Regions from separate parts of the Streptomyces sp. NPDC091416 genome, predicted to be linked through region 3. Evidence: riboswitches for the same ligand, from Rfam matches in the RefSeq annotation. Region 3 holds a riboswitch; each other region holds the start of a gene.
The links. A riboswitch is a leader RNA that binds a small molecule or an ion and turns the genes downstream of it on or off. The one in region 3 is predicted to bind S-adenosylmethionine.
Positions count from the first base shown of each region.

Region 1: linked by a shared signal. The riboswitch ahead of ACIQMX_RS28635 (putative leader peptide) and the one ahead of thrC (threonine synthase) in region 3 are both predicted to bind S-adenosylmethionine.
Region 2: linked by a shared signal. The riboswitch ahead of ACIQMX_RS21460 (aminotransferase class V-fold PLP-dependent enzyme) and the one ahead of thrC (threonine synthase) in region 3 are both predicted to bind S-adenosylmethionine.

Region 1 covers NZ_JBIVTU010000010.1:332,599-337,843, forward strand. The annotation lists gene ACIQMX_RS28620 (NADase-type glycan-binding domain-containing protein) at 1-5, shown strand, start outside; gene ACIQMX_RS28625 (four-carbon acid sugar kinase family protein) at 73-1,260, opposite strand; gene ACIQMX_RS28630 (NAD(P)H-dependent oxidoreductase) at 1,460-1,912, shown strand; SAM riboswitch class IV at 2,158-2,270, shown strand; gene ACIQMX_RS28635 (putative leader peptide) at 2,310-2,426, shown strand; gene ACIQMX_RS28640 (LLM class flavin-dependent oxidoreductase) at 2,500-3,726, shown strand; gene ACIQMX_RS28645 (NtaA/DmoA family FMN-dependent monooxygenase) at 3,745-5,145, shown strand.
Region 2 covers NZ_JBIVTU010000007.1:65,462-70,706, forward strand. The annotation lists gene ACIQMX_RS21450 (cytochrome bc complex cytochrome b subunit) at 1-364, shown strand, start outside; gene trpD (anthranilate phosphoribosyltransferase) at 488-1,552, shown strand; SAM riboswitch class IV at 1,645-1,762, shown strand; gene ACIQMX_RS21460 (aminotransferase class V-fold PLP-dependent enzyme) at 1,937-3,316, shown strand; gene ACIQMX_RS21465 (Lrp/AsnC family transcriptional regulator) at 3,381-3,662, opposite strand; partial or broken gene ACIQMX_RS21470 (rhomboid family intramembrane serine protease) at 3,659-4,422, opposite strand; gene ACIQMX_RS21475 (hypothetical protein) at 4,583-4,825, shown strand; gene ACIQMX_RS21480 (NYN domain-containing protein) at 4,863-5,245, shown strand, end outside.
Region 3 covers NZ_JBIVTU010000001.1:1,348,885-1,354,129, reverse strand. The annotation lists gene otsB (trehalose-phosphatase) at 16-873, shown strand; gene ACIQMX_RS06075 (trehalose-6-phosphate synthase) at 951-2,342, opposite strand; gene ACIQMX_RS06070 (glucosyl-3-phosphoglycerate synthase) at 2,396-3,346, opposite strand; SAM riboswitch class I at 3,500-3,626, shown strand; gene thrC (threonine synthase) at 3,644-4,936, shown strand; gene ACIQMX_RS06060 (MoaD/ThiS family protein) at 4,967-5,245, shown strand.

The sequences.
Region 1 (5,245 bases), on a different contig from region 3:
CCTGACACACCCCCGGATCCGGCCCAACGGTCCGCGGCCCCGCCGCGGTCGCCGTCGGGCCGGGACCGCCTCTCAGCGCCGGGCGCTGTGAGTCTGCCGGACCAGACGGCAGAGCCGCAGAAGCATCTCGTCGTCGCCGAAGCCGCCCGCCTTGATCAGGACGGGGAGGGACGACGAGCCGAGCGGGGTTCCGCGGGCGACGCCGGGCTCGGGCTCGTCGAGCAGGTCGATCCCGTCGATGCCGAGGGCCTGGAACACGGTCGCGGCCGTCTCCCCGCCGGTGACGACGAGCGCGTCGACCAGACGCTCCCCGGCGAGCGTCCGTACGACAGCCGCGAGGGACCGGGCGAGCACGCGCGCGGTGTGCGGGGCATGGCGTTCATCGGGTGTCTGTACCGTGAGGACGGGTGCGGTCAGGGCCCGCAGGGCCCGAACCGCCGGGGCGGGATCGCCGCCGACGACGACGCCCCGGACGTCGGCCCGGTCGCGGAGCGCGGCCAGCTGCCGCCGGGTCGCCGGATGGGCGCTGCCGACGACGACGAGCGGTCGGCGGACCGGCGCGGGTGCGGGCGGCACCGGCCCGTCATCGCGGGCGCAGCGCCGGGCCAGCGCGGCCGCCAGCCCGGGCGAGCCGACCCACAGGACGTCGTCGAGGCCGGGGACCGCCGCGACCAGGCGGTCGAGGTCGCCGTCCGTCGCGGCGGAGCAGACGATCAGAGCGCCCCGGCCGATGAGGCCGGGCAGTTCGGCCGCCCGGTCCGGTCCGACGACGACGGCGTCCGGGAACACCGTCGTGAGGTCCGAACACCGCACCGGATGAACGGGGTCGCGGGCGAAGTCGCTCTCGTGGACCGGCACGCCCCGGACGTACTGGACCGCCTCGACCGTCACCCGTCCTTCCGCGGGAAAGGCGGGAGCGAGGACGACGGCCCGCCGCCCCGACCCCGCCCACGCGGCCCGGACCTCCGCCGCGACGTGGCCGCGCAGCGTCGAATCCACCGTCTTGAACAGGAGCGCGGAGCCGGCGAACCGGCGGGCGGCCCGGCCCGTACGCGCGGCGGCGGCCTCCTCGTCCAGCAGCCGGGTCCCGAGATCGACCGCGGTCACCCCCGTACGGGGCAGGGGTTCCGCCGCCGGGGCGGACAGGAGGATCCGCGCCTCGTGGCCGGCCCGGCGGAACGGGGCTGCTCCGTCCCCGGCACTGGTGAGGTCGTCCGCGAGTATGCCGAGGCCCTGCCGGGCCTCCTTGCCGGATGTCATGCCGCGCCTCTCCGCCGGACCGGTCGTCGGTGAACGGACCCATGATCGATGACATCGGGGAAGCACACCAGACGATCCGCCCATGGCCCGGGCCGGCCGGTCCGGCGGGGCTCGGACCGCACATCACCACCGGCCGGTGTCGCGGCGCGAGCCGTACCCTGCTTGCGGCCGCGCGGCGAGCACGGCAGGGTGCGGAGGTGTGGCCACTCTCCTGATCGTGCATCACACGCCCTCGCCCAACTGCCAGGCACTGCTCGAAGCCGTCGTCTCCGGTGCGACGACCGACGGGATCGAAGGGGTCCGGGTGGAGCGCCGGGCGGCGCTTGCCGCGACGGCCTCCGACGTTCTTGCCGCCGACGGCATCCTGCTCGGCACCCCCGCGAACCTCGGCTATGTGTCCGGCGCCCTCAAGCACTTCTTCGACCAGATCTACTACCCCTGTCTGGACGCGACGCGCGGCCGCCCCTTCGGGTACTACGTGCACGGCGGCAACGACGTCACGGGCGCCGTCCGGGCCATCGAGTCGATCACGACCGGCCTCGGATGGCGCCGTGCGACCGACGCCGTGACGGTCACGGGAGAACCCGCCAAGGCCGACACCGAGGCGTGCTGGGAGCTGGGAGCGACCCTCGCCGCCGGCCTGACGGACTGACCCGCCGCGGGCCGTCTGCCCGTTCCTCGGACACCGCTGCCGCCGCCGCGACCGGCGCCGTCCCGGCCGCGGTGCGCAAGGAACGTCACACGCCACGGCAGCCTTGGGCAGCACGGGAGACGAACGAACCGTGCGGCGGCGGAATGCCCGGCGCCGCAGTGGTGTTGTGGCTCACGGCAGAGCGAGTACGGCCATGATCCACCGGGCATTGCGCGGCGGGCCCGTCGCGCGTAGCGTTCCGGGCAGGTCATGAGTGTCAGCGTCGAGCCCCGGCTTGCTGACCGGCAACCCTCCCGCGCGGTGGGGTGCTCCGGGTGACGACCAGGCGGGACCCGTCCGGGTTCCGCAAGCGCGAGGCCTCCGGGCCCGCCGAGCCGGAAGAGCGGAGGCGACGGTCATGCCACCGGTGACCTGCCCGCTCGTCAAGGTGCTCGCCCCCCGGCGCCGCGTCCACCTCTACTCCCGGCCGCACATCGACCTCCAGCGCGTGGCCGGCGCGCTCTGTTGTCCCTGATCCGTACCCGCGACGCCGAACCTCCCGACGAGGCCCGGCGATCACCCACGGTCGATCAGGAAGGCACCCTGTCGTGTCCGCACCGTCATCCCCGCACCCTCCCCTGTCCGCCCCCCTGCACCTCGCCGTCGCACTCAACGGCGCGGGCTGGCACCCGGCCGCGTGGCGCGAGCCGGAGGCCCGGCCCAGGGACCTGCTCACCGCCGCATACTGGACCGACACCGTCCAGGAGGCCGAACGCGGCCTGCTCGACCTCGTGACGATCGAGGACGCACTCGGGCTCCAGTCCTCGCAGTTCACCGGGCCCGACGGCCGTACCGACCAGGAGCGCGGGCGCCTGGACGCGGTACTCATCGCCGCCCGCGTCGCCCCGCTGACCCGGCACATCGGACTCGTCCCCACCGTGGTCGCCACGCACACGGAGCCGTTCCACATCTCCAAGGCCATCGCCACGCTCGACTACGTGAGCACCGGCCGGGCCGGTCTGCGCATCCAGGTCTCGGCCCGGCAGCACGAAGCCGCACACTTCGGCCGCCGCACGTTCCCGCACTTCGGGATCGACGACCTGGACACCCCGGCCGTCCGCGATCTGACCGCCGAACTCTTCGAGGAGGCAGCCGACTACGTCGAGGCGGTGCGCCGCCTCTGGGACAGCTGGGAGGACGGGGCGGAGATACGCGACGTCGCCACCGGCCGCTTCATCGACCGCGAGCAGTTGCACTACATCGACTTCGAGGGACGGCACTTCAGCGTCAAGGGCCCCTCGATCACGCCCCGGCCGCCGCAAGGACAACCGGTCGTCAGTGCCCTGGCGCACCGGAGCGTGCCGTTCCAACTCGTGGCCCGCTCCACGGACATCGGCTACGTCACCCCGCACGACACCGTCGGCGCCCGCTCCATCACCGAAGAGATCCGTGCCGAACAGGCAGCCGCGGGGCGCGCGGCGGAGCTCCTCCACCTCTTCGGGGATCTCGTCGTCTTCCTCGACGAGGAGCCCGGAGCCGCGGCGGCCCGGCGGGACCGTCTCGACGGCCTCGCCGGACAGCCGTACGCGAGCGACGCGAAGGTCTTCACCGGCACCCCCGCGCAACTGGCGGACCTGCTCCTGGAATGGCAGCGGGCCGGGCTCACCGGATTCCGGCTGCGGCCCGCGGTGATCGGCCACGACCTCCCGGCGATCACCCGCGGACTGGTGCCCGAACTGCAGCGACGAGGTGCCTTCCGGACCGCCTACGAGGCCGACACCCTGCGCGGGCTGCTCGGACTCGCCCGCCCCGCCAACCGTTACGCCACCGCCTGAGCCGGAGGGACCACCGACATGAGCACCAGCGACGGCGCCGGCAACGGCAGGCCGCTCAAGCAGATCCATCTCGCCGCCCACTTCCCGGGCGTCAACAACACCACCGTGTGGAGCGATCCCGCGGCGGGAAGCCACGTCGAGTTCAGCTCGTTCGCGCACTTCGCGCGTACCGCCGAACGCGCCAAGTTCGACTTCCTGTTCCTCGCCGAAGGGCTCCGGCTCCGCGAACAGGGCGGGCAGATATACGACTTGGACGTTGTCGGGCGCCCCGACACCTTCACCGTACTGTCCGCCCTGGCCGCCGTCACCGAACACCTGGGCCTCACCGGCACGATCAACTCCACGTTCAACGAGCCCTACGAGGTGGCCCGCCAGTTCGCCAGCCTCGATCACCTCTCGGGCGGGCGCGCGGCGTGGAACGTCGTGACCTCGTGGGACGCCTTCACGGGCGAGAACTTCCGCCGCGGCGGATTCCTGCCGCAGGAGGAGCGGTACTCCCGAGCCAAGGAGTTCCTCGCCACGGCCAACGAACTGTTCGACTCCTGGCGCGGCGACGAAATCGTCGCCGACCAGGGGGCCGGTACCTTCCTCCGGGACGCGCGGGCCGGATCCTTCGCGCACCGGGGACAGCACTTCGACATCGAGGGGCAGTTCAACGTCCCGCGCAGCCCGCAGGGCCGCCCGGTGATCTTCCAGGCCGGTGACTCGGACGACGGACGCGAGTTCGCGGCCGAGGGCGCCGACGCGATCTTCAGCCGGTACAGCACCCTCAAGGAGGGGCAGGCGTTCTACACGGACGTCAAGGGCCGGCTCGCCCGCCACGGCCGCACCCACGACCAGCTGCTCATCCTGCCCGCCGCGACCTTCGTCCTCGGCGACACGGACGCCGAGGCGCAGGAACTGGCCCGCGAGGTACGCAGGCAGCAGGTCAGCGGCGCCACCGCGATCAAGCACCTCGAGTTCGTGTGGAACCGCGACCTGTCCTCGTACGACCCCGAAGGGCCGCTTCCCGACATCGATCCGGACCTCGGCGAACACACCATCGCCCGAGGCCGCGCGCAGGTACGCATGTACCGCGATCCGCTGGCCATCGCCAGGGAATGGCGGGAGCTGGCGGCCGCGAAGAACTGGTCGATCCGTGACCTCGTCATCGAGACCGGCAACCGGCAGGCCTTCGTCGGCTCACCGGCCACCGTGGCGACGACCATCAACGACTTCGTCCAGGCCGACGCCGCCGACGGCTTCATCCTCGTCCCGCATCTCACACCCGGCGGGCTGGACGTCTTCGCCGACACCGTGGTCCCGATCCTTCAGGAGCGGGGTGTGTTCCGCACGGAGTACGAGGGAACGACGCTGCGCGACCACCTCGGCCTGAGCCGCCCCGGCGACGTCGCGGCAGCCGAGCGCGCGGCCTCCTGACCACCCCTGCACCCCTCGCGGCCGGTGCGTCGTCGGATCCGGTCACCGGCGACGACACCGGCGCAGCGTTGCGTGTCCCGGCCGAGTGACGCCAGCCGGG
Region 2 (5,245 bases), on a different contig from region 3:
CGTCGCCCCGGTCGTCGCGTTCATCATCACCAAGCGGATCTGCCTCGGCCTTCAGCGCCGGGACAAGGAGAAGGTGCTGCACGGGCGCGAGTCCGGGCTCATCAAGCGCCTGCCGCACGGTGAGTTCGTCGAGGTCCACGAGCCGCTGGCGCCCGCTCAGCTGCACACGCTCACCGCGCACGAGCAGTACAAGCCGGTCGAGATCGGCCCGCTGGTCGACGAGAACGGTGTCAAGCGCAAGGTGTCCGTGGTGCAGAAGCTGCGGGCCAAGCTCAGCAAGGGCTACTACGGCGAGAACAACCAGATCGCCAAGCCCACCGCCGAGGAGTACAAGGAGATCACCAGCGGCCACGGCCACCACTGATCACCTGAACTGATCGCCACAGCAGGAGCCCCGTCCATTCGATGGACGGGGCTCTTCGCTGTCCGCGGGGCTCGATAGGGTGGACCCATCCCCTTTACCGGCTGTGGACCCCAGGAGCGGACCATGAACGTTGTGACCCCGGCAGGCGGCGACAGCGTGGCGGCTCGTTCCTGGCCCGGCGTGCTGACCCCCCTGCTGCGCGGCCAGGACCTGACCGAGGACGACACCGCCTGGGCGATGGACCGCATCATGAGCGGCGAGGCGACCGATGTGCAGATCGCCGGTTTCGCGGTGGCGCTGCGGGCCAAGGGCGAGACCGTCACGGAGGTCGCCGGCCTGGTCCGTGCGATGTACGAGCACGCCACGACCATTCACGTGCCGGGCCGCACGGTCGACATCGTGGGCACCGGCGGCGACATGGCCAAGACGGTCAACATCTCCACCATGTCGGCGATCGTGGTGGCGGGCACCGGTGCCAAGGTCGTCAAGCACGGCAACCGCGCCTCGTCGTCGGCCAGCGGCTCCTCCGACGTCCTGGGCAAGCTCGGCGTCAACCTGGATCTGCCGCCGCAGCGGGTCGTCGAGGTCGCCGAGGAAGCGGGCATCACGTTCTGCTTCGCCGTCAAGTTCCACCCAGCCCTGCGGTACGCGGCAAAGGCCCGGGCGGAGCTCGGCGCGCCGACCACCTTCAACATCCTCGGTCCGCTGACCAACCCGGCCAAGGTGCGCGCGCAGGCGATCGGCGTCGCCGATCTGCGGATGGCGCCCATCGTCGCGGGCGTCCTCGCCGGACGCGGCAACTCCTCGCTGGTCTTCCGGGGCGACGACGGTCTGGACGAGCTGACCACCACCGCGACCTCCCGCGTCTGGATCGCCAGGAACGGCACGGTGCGCGAGGAGGCCTTCGACCCGCGCGACGTCGGCCTGGACCTGGTCCCGGTGGACGCCCTGCGCGGCGCGGACGCCTCGTACAACGCGGATGTGGCCCGCCGGCTGCTCGCCGGCGAGACGGGCCCCGTACGGGACGCGGTCCTGCTCAACTCGGCGGCGGCGCTCGTTGCGCTGGACCCGGGCGAGGGCACGCTCAACGAGCAGCTCACGGCGGGGATCGCGAAGGCCGCCGAGTCCATCGACTCGGGCGCGGCCGGCCGGGCGCTGGAGAGATGGATCGTGGCCAGCAACGCCTGAGAGGGCTCCGGGCACGGATGTGAGGCAGGGCGCAGTCCAGATCATGGACTGCGCCCTTGCGCGTTCGGGCACGTATGGCAAGATGCTGAGCAGGTCATGAGTGACAGCGACTACGGCCCCGGCCCGCTGTCCGGCAACCCTCCGTCCGTGGCGGGGTGCCCCGGGTGAAGACCAGGCCGCAGGCAGCGAGGTCTGCGGCAAGCGCGGACCCCTCGACATCGTGAGATGTCCACCCGTGGGGTCCTGGTCCTCAGGGAGCCTCTTGTGAGCAAGCGAATGCGATAGGGCTTTTCGGCCCTTCTCCGCACACCCTCTTTTCTTCCCTCCGTGCTGCCGCGTATCCGCAGGCACGCGGAATTCGCCTGCCTGTTACGGGAGTTCGTCATGTCTGTCCTCACTGCTGCCACCGACCAGTCGATTTGTGCCCCGCTGCCGGTTCTGGGCAAGGATGTGACGGTTCCGCTGGTCACGGGCGGCGAGGTCACCTACGCCGCGCTGGACTACGCCGCCAGCGCTCCGGCCCTTCAGCGGGTCTGGGACGACGTGGCCGCGTACGCGCCGTACTACGGCAGCGTCCACCGCGGTGCCGGCTACCTCTCGCAGCTGTCCACGGACCTCTTCGAGTCCAGCCGCGAGACCGTCGCGGAGTTCCTCGGCTGCCGCGCCGAGGACCAGGTGATCTTCACCCGGTCCACCACCGACTCGCTCAACCTGCTCGCCGCGGTCCTGCCCGCCGACTGCCAGGTGTTCGTCTTCGAGACCGAGCACCACGCCTCGCTGCTGCCCTGGCGCGACGCCCGGGTGACCTACCTGAACGCCCCGCGCACCCCGGCGCAGGCCGTCGAGACCCTGGAGCGCGCGCTCGCCGACCGTGACCCCTACGGCCCCGCGCTCGTCTGTGTCACCGGCGCCTCCAACGTCACCGGCGAGCTGTGGCCGGTCAAGGAGCTCGCCGCCGCCGCGCACGCCCACGGCGCCCGGATCGTCCTCGACGCCGCGCAGCTCGCCCCGCACCACCCCGTCGACATCGCCGAGCTGGACGTCGACTGGGTCGCCTTCTCCGGCCACAAGCTGTACGCGCCGTTCGGCTCGGGCGTCCTCGCCGGCCGCTCCGACTGGCTGACCGCCGCCGAGCCCTACCTGGCCGGCGGCGGCGCCTCCCGCCAGGTCGCCCGGCGCGCCGACGGCGGGGTGGACGTCGAATGGCACACCACCGCGGCCCGCCACGAGGCCGGCTCGCCCAATGTCATCGGCGTCTACTCCATCGCCTCCGCCTGCAAGGCGCTGACCGAGGCCGGGTTCGACAGCCTGGTCGCCCGGGAGCAGCGGCTCGTCGCCGAGGTCCGTGCCGGTCTCGCCGAGGTCCCCGAGGTCAAGGTGCTCTCGCTGTTCGGCGACGACGCCCCGCGGGTCGGCGTCATCTCCTTCGTGGTGGAGGGCTGGAACAGCTCGCACTTCGCCGCGGCGCTCTCCGCCGAGTACGGCATCGGGGTGCGCGACGGACTGTTCTGCGCCCACCCCCTGGTGCGCACCCTGCTCGGCAGCGACCCGCAGGACGTCGGCGAGTGCGGCGCGCCGGAGGCGGAGCCGGGCCAGAAGTCCCTCAACGCGATCCGGGTCAGCTTCGGCGCCGGTACGCCGGACGAGCACGTCGAGCGCTTCCTGCGGGCGGTCAAGGAGCTCGTGAGCGAGGGCGCCCAGTGGAAGTACCGCACCGAGGACGGCCGTTGCGTCCCGGACCGGGGTACCGCCACCCAGGTCTGAGGCCCTCAGTACGTGAGGCCGGGTACGGACAGCTGTCCGTACCCGGCCTCACGTACTGATGCGGCTACGCGTCCAGCCCGATGGCGAACGCCGCCTCCAGGTCGTGCTGGGAGTACGTGCGGAACGCGACGTGGGTGTCGGTCCCCTCGACACCGGGGATCTTGCTGATCCGGCCGGGGATGACGTCGGCGAGGTCGTCATGCTTGGACACCCGGACCATGGCGATCAGATCGTAGGTGCCGGTGACCGAGAAGACCTCGCTGACGCTGTCGAGCGCGGCGATGGCCTCGGCGATCTCGGGAATCCGGTCCACGCTGGTTTTGATGAGCACGATCGCGGTGATCACGGCTGGCTTTCTCCCTCGGTGGCCGTGGCTGGGGACTTCACTCTAGAGCCTTGCGCCGGGAGCGGACCGCGGCGTCGCTCCGGTAGCGCCCCCAGGCATAGAGGAAGCCGGTGGCGAAGCCGACCACATGGGCGAGGTAGGCCACGCCGGGCCCGCTGCCCGCGCCCTCGGCGGCCAGCCACTGCAGGACGAACCAGAAGACGAGCACGATCCAGGCGGGGAAGCGCAGCGGCAGGAACAGCAGGAACGGGAACAGGCTGGTGACCCGCGCCCGGGGGAAGAGGTAGAGGAAGGCTCCCAGGACCGCGGAGATCGCCCCCGACGCGCCGACGAGCGTCTGGTCGGACGTGGAGTGCGCGGCCGCATAGGCGAGCAGGGCGAGATATCCGCAGCCGAGATAGAAGAACGCGAACTCGGTATGGCCCATGCGTTCCTCGGCCATCGCCCCGAACACGTACAGGAACAGTATGTTGCCGAGCAGATGCAGCCAGCTGCCGTGCACGAACAGTGCGGTGAGCGGGGTGAGGACGGCGTGCGCGGAGCCGTCCCACAGTTCGCTCGGGATCACGCCCCAGCGTTCGAAGTAGCCGGCCTGGGCGGCGAGCAGCGCGTCCGCGGTGCCGTAGGCCGGGTTGAACCCCGACAGCGGGCTGATCACGAAGACCACGCAGCACAGGGTGATGAGGGTGTACGTCACCGGCGGCCCGCCCGAGGTGGCCGCCCGCAGGATTCTGCCGGCCGCAGCCCGCCGATCGATCATGAACAGAGCATGACGCACATGGAGGGAACGGGACAGACCGCCTCGCCGTGCCGGTGGGAAGCGCCGAGGCCGTAGGGTTACTGGAGGACATCCGCAGTTCGACGGCGCACCGCGAGATCCTGGTCCGGCAGCTCACGGCTCGAGATAAGAGGACGCAACGATGACGACGGTTCCCCAGCCGACCGACGGGACCCGCTGGCGCTGCACGCTCTGCGGAAATCTGACGAGGTTCGACGTGACGCGTTCGTCCAAGGTGGTCGAGTACGTTCACCTCGACCTGGCCGGTGAGTCCAGCGTCGAGGAACGCGAGGTGGTCAGTGAGACCATCGAGTCGGTGCGCTGTCGTTGGTGCAACGCGGTGGACCAGATCGAACTAGTCGACAGGCCGGGTGCCGACTCCTGACGGGGCCGTGCGGACATAAAAAATGAGGTGACGGAAGGTGGAGCAGCCCGCTGGCGACGCCACGCCGGCCGATGCGGCCGGCGACGCCGTGGAGGTGCTCGACCGCCCGCTGCCCGAGGGCGTGCGGCGTCGCGTCGTCGCGCTGGTCTCGGACGCGTTCGGCGGCCTCACGGTCTCCGAACTCCCGGCCCAGCTCCGACAGTACGCGCGCTTCACGCCCACCCGGCGCGCCAAGTTCGCGGGGAACGCGATGGCGGCCGCGCTGGAGGGCGACCCGCCCTTCCGCCGTCGCATCGGTGAACGGCTGAAGGAGAGCCAGCCGGAGCTGGCCGCCGCGCTGGTGGCGGGCTCCCCGCCCGCCGCCGCGGATCCCGTCGACGTGGCCGCGGCCGCCTATGTGCTGCGCCCGGCCGGCTGGGT
Region 3 (5,245 bases):
TATAGGCTCGGGCGCATGGGCAGCACTCCGCACACCCCGCCCCTGCCGGCCCCGGTCACCCCCGCCGGACAGGAGGGCCTCGCCGCGCTCCTCGCCCGGCCCGACCGCGCCGTCATCGCACTCGACTTCGACGGGACACTCGCCGACATCGTCCCGGACCCCGAACAGGCCCGCGCCCACCCCGGCGCCGTCGAGGCGCTCGCCGCACTGGCCCCCAAGGTCGCGTCGATCGCCGTGATCACCGGCCGCCCGGCCGGCGTCGCGGTCCGCCACGGCGGCTTCGCAGGGGTCGCGGGGCTGGACCGGCTCGTCGTCCTCGGCCACTACGGCGCCGAACGCTGGGACGCCGTCTCCGGCACCGTCCGCGCCCCCGCCCCGCACCCGGGCGTCGCCGCGGTCCGGGCCGAACTGCCCGGCGTGCTCGACCGGTTCGACTCCTGGCAGGGCACCTGGATAGAGGAGAAGGGCCAGGCGCTCGCCGTCCACACCCGCCGCGCCGCCGACCCGCAGGCCGCGTTCGAGGCCCTGCGCGGCCCCCTGGGCGAGCTCGCCGCCCGCCACGGGCTGATCGTCGAACCCGGGCGCCTGGTGCTGGAGTTGCGGCCCTCCGGCATGGACAAGGGCGTGGCCCTCACCCAGTACGTGCACGAGACGGGCGCGGGCTCCGTGCTCTACGCCGGTGACGACCTGGGCGATCTGGCCGCGTACGCGGCCGTCGACAAACTCCGTACCGAGGGCCCCGAAGGCATTCCCGGCCTGCTGATCTGCAGCGGCAGCGCGGAAGTGCCCGAACTGGCCGAAAGGGCCGATCTGTTGGTGCCGGGCCCCGGAGCCGTCGTCGCGTTCCTGTCAGCCCTGGCCGAGCGCCTCTAGTGCCGCGACGGGGCGGACGTTGCCTGTCACGGCACCGACCGCCCGCCGGCTCCGCCCCGGCGCCTTCAGCCGAGGCGTCAGCCCTGGCCGAGCGCGTCCAGCTGGTCCAGGAACCACTGCTGCGGCGGCAGCGCGGTGGCCGCCGCGGCCAGCCGCTTCGTGCGGGCCGTCCGTTCGTCGTCCGCCATCGTCAGTGCCTCGTGGAGGGCCGCGGCGGTGGCGGAGACGTCGTACGGGTTCACCGTGATCGCGTCGGCGCCCAGCTCCTCGTACGCCCCCGCCTCCCGCGACAGCACCAGCGCGCAGCCGTGGTCGGAGACGACCGGGACCTCCTTGGCGACCAGGTTCATCCCGTCCCGGATCGGGTTGACGAGCGCGACGTCCGCCAGCCGGTACGCCGCCAGCGAGCGGGCGAAGTCGTCCTTGACGTGGAGGACGACCGGGGTCCAGTCCGCCGTCCCGTACGCCTCGTTGACCCAGTCGGCGACGCGCTGGACCTCGGCCGTGTACTCCCGGTAGACCGCCAGGTCCTGCCGGGAGGGATAGGCGAACGCGATGTGGACGACGCGCCCGCGCCACTCGGGCCGCTCGTCGAGCAGGGCGCGGTAGGCGTGCAGACCGCGGACGATGTTCTTGGACAACTCCGTACGGTCCACCCGCACGATCGTCTTCCGGCCGGGGCCCACCTGATCCCGCAGCGCCGCCATCCGCTCGTCCACATCCGGCTCATGGGCGCGGCGGCGCAGGAAGTCCGCGTCGGCGCCCAGGCCGTGCACCCCGACCCGGGTGTGCCCGGTGCCGCCCAGGATCTCCGCGCAGCAGCCGATGAACGCGTCCGCCCAGCGGCGGGTCAGGAACGCCGCCCGGTCCGCGCCCAGGATGCCGCGCAGCAGCTGCTCGGCGATGTCGTCGGGCAGCAGCCGGAAGTAGTCGACGGGCGCCCACGGGGTGTGCGAGAAGTGGCCGATCCGCAGGTCGGGGCGGAGCTCGCGGAGCATGCCCGGCACCAGCGCCAGGTGGTAGTCCTGCACGAGGACCGCCGCGCCCTCGCCCGCCTCCTCGGCGAGCGCCTCGGCGAAGGCCCGGTTGTACGTCTCGAAGGAGGCCCACTGCCGGCGGAAGTCCGCGTCGAAGACGGGCTCGACGGGCGTCTGGTAGAGCATGTGGTGGACGAACCAGAGCACCGAGTTGGCGATGCCGTTGTACGCGTCGGCGTGCACGTCCGCGTCGATGTCGAGCATCCGGACGCCCGGCTCGCCGACCCCGCGCCGCACCGCCTCCCGGTCACCGTCCCCGAGGGCGGCGCAGACCCACATCTTGTCGTCCACGGCGCTCAGGCCGGAGACGAGTCCGCCTCCGCCGCGCCTGGCGTCGAGGGAGCCGTCCTCGCGCAGCGCGTACGAGACCGGGCCGCGGTTCGACGCGACGAGTACCTGGGCAGCGGGCTGAGGGGCGTGCTCGGAGACCATGGGCGAAATCTAGCCCGATCATGAACCGCCCAAACGTGCGAAAGCAGGCCACCTCACGCCGCGCGGCGTGAAACGTACTCCTCGATCTCGCGCATCGGCGGCCGCTCCTCGGTGTCCACCGGGTAGGTGCGCGGGACGAACCCGTGCTCACCGCGCTCGAACTGGGTCAGCGACGGGCGGACCAGATGGCCTCGGGAGAGGCGGAGTTGAGCGGTCCGGTAGATGGCGGCCGCCATCCGGCCGAGCGCCTGGCCGTCCTGGTGGCGGTGTTTCCGGACGCCGACGTCGACCTGGGCGAGCGCGTCCAGGCCGACCGTGTGCAGCGCGTCGACGAGCAGGCCCAGCTCCACTCCGTAACCGACCGGGAACGGCAGCCGCTCCAGCAGCGAGCGCCGCACGGCGTACTCGCCGCCCAGCGGCTGGACGAATCCGGCCAGCTGGGGCCAGTGCAGATTGAGCAGCGGGCGTGCCACCATTTCGGTGACGCGGCCGCCCTGACCGGTGGTGTCGCCGAACGGGCGGTCGTACATCGCCTTGACGAACTGCACCGAGGGATCGGTCAGCAGCGGACCGACGATGCCGGAGACGAAGTCCGCCGAGAAGTCCTTCAGGTCCGCGTCGATGAAGCAGACGATGTCGCCGCCGGTCACCAGGAGTGACCGCCACAGCACCTCGCCCTTGCCGGGGACGGCCGGAACGCGGGGCAGGATCGCGTCACGGTGGACGACGCGGGCGCCGGCCCGGCGGGCGACCTCGGTGGTGGCGTCCGTCGAGCCGGAATCGATCACCACGAGCTCGTCGACCAGCCGGACCTTCTCCATGAGCTCGCGCCGGATCGTCGTGACGATGTCCCCGACCGTCTCCGCCTCGTTCAGCGCGGGCAGCACCACGCTCACGGTGGGGCGGCCGTGCGCGTCGTTCCTGGCGTCCAGCAGACGGTCCAGCGGACGGTCGGCGGCTGACCAGGAACGCCTGGTCAGCCAGCGTTCGACCTCTTCCAGCACGGTCGATACTCCCTGTATGTGATCCATCTCGCGGTACGGACGACTATCTCAACAGTCCGGTGCTTCGGTTACAGTCTTGAACAACGCAGATGGCCGTCGCATGCCGGGGTCCGTCCGCCGATAAACGCCTGGATCCAAGGTCCAGTGCCACAGCGCTCATCCAGAGGGACAGAGGGAACGGCCCGTTGAAGTCCCGGCAACCCTCCCGCCGACCGCGAGGTCAGGTGGGGAAGGTGCCAATTCCGTCTCGTGACGAAATGCGTCGCGAGGAAGATGAGGAGAAAGGGCCTCGCCATCATGGCTATCGAGACTGTTGCCGCACCCGCCGAAACCTCCGTGGACCTCGGTCCCGCCGCGGCGCTTTCCTGCCGCGAATGCGGAGAGCGATTCGCACTCGGCCCCATTTTCGCCTGCGCGTCCTGTTTCGGGCCGCTCGAAGTGGCGTACGACCTGCCGAGCGGCTCCCCCGACGAGCTGAAGAAGCGCATCGAGGCCGGACCCAACAACATCTGGCGCTACGCGCCGCTGCTGCCGGTCCCCTCCGATGTCGCGGACAAGCCCAACATCAACCCCGGCTTCACCAAGCTGGTCAAGGCCGACAACCTCGCCCGTGAGCTGGGCGTCACCGGCGGTCTGTACGTCAAGGACGACTCCGGCAACCCGACGCACTCCTTCAAGGACCGCGTCGTCGCGATCGCCGTCGAGGCCGCCCGCGCCTTCGGATTCACCACCCTGTCCTGCTCCTCCACCGGCAACCTCGCCGGCGCCGTCGGTGCCGCCGCCGCCCGGGCCGGCCTGCGCTCCTGCGTGTTCATCCCGCACGACCTGGAGCAGGGCAAGGTCGTCATGGCCGCGGTGTACGGCGGCGAGCTGGTCGGCATCGAGGGCAACTACGACGACGTCAACCGCTTCTGCTCCGAGCTCATCGGCGACCCGCTCGGCGAGGGCTGGGGCTTCGTCAACGTCAACCTGCGTCCGTACTACGGCGAAGGGTCCAAGACCCTCGCGTACGAGATCTGCGAGCAGCTCGGCTGGCAGCTGCCCGACCAGATCGTCATCCCGATCGCGTCCGGCTCGCAGCTCACGAAGATCGACAAGGGTCTCCAGGAGCTGATCAAGCTCGGCCTCGTCGAGGACAAGCCGTACAAGATCTTCGGCGCCCAGGCCGAGGGCTGCTCCCCGGTCTCCGCCGCGTTCAAGGCCGGGCACGACGTGGTCCGGCCGCAGAAGCCGAACACGATCGCCAAGTCCCTGGCGATCGGCAACCCGGCCGACGGCCCCTACGTCCTGGACATCGCCCGCCGCACGGGCGGCGCCGTGGAGGACGTCAACGACGAGCAGGTCGTCGACGCGATCAAGCTGCTGGCCCGGACCGAGGGCATCTTCGCCGAGACGGCGGGCGGGGTGACGGTCGGCGTGACGAAGAAGCTGATCGAGGCCGGTCTGCTGGACCCGGCGCTCACCACCGTCGTCCTGAACACCGGTGACGGCCTCAAGACGCTGGACGCCGTGGCCGCCACCTCGCAGGCGAGCGCCACGATCCGCCCGAGCCTGGACGCCTTCCGCGCCGCCGGCCTCGCCACCAGCTGACCACCCGAGACTGAAGGAAGGGCACCCGCCATGAGCGTCAAGGTCCGTATCCCCACCATCCTCCGCACCTACACGGGCGGCCAGGCCGAGGTCCCGGCCGAGGGCACGACCCTCTCCCAGGTCATCGAGTCCCTGGAGAAGGACCACCCGGGCATCGCCGCCCGCGTCCTGGACGACCAGGGCAAGCTGCGGCGCTTCGTGAACGTGTACGTCAACGACGACGACGTGCGCTTCGAGGGCGGCCTGGACGCGGCCACGCCGGACGGTGCCGGCATCTCGATCATCCCGGCCGTCGCCGGCGGCTGCTGA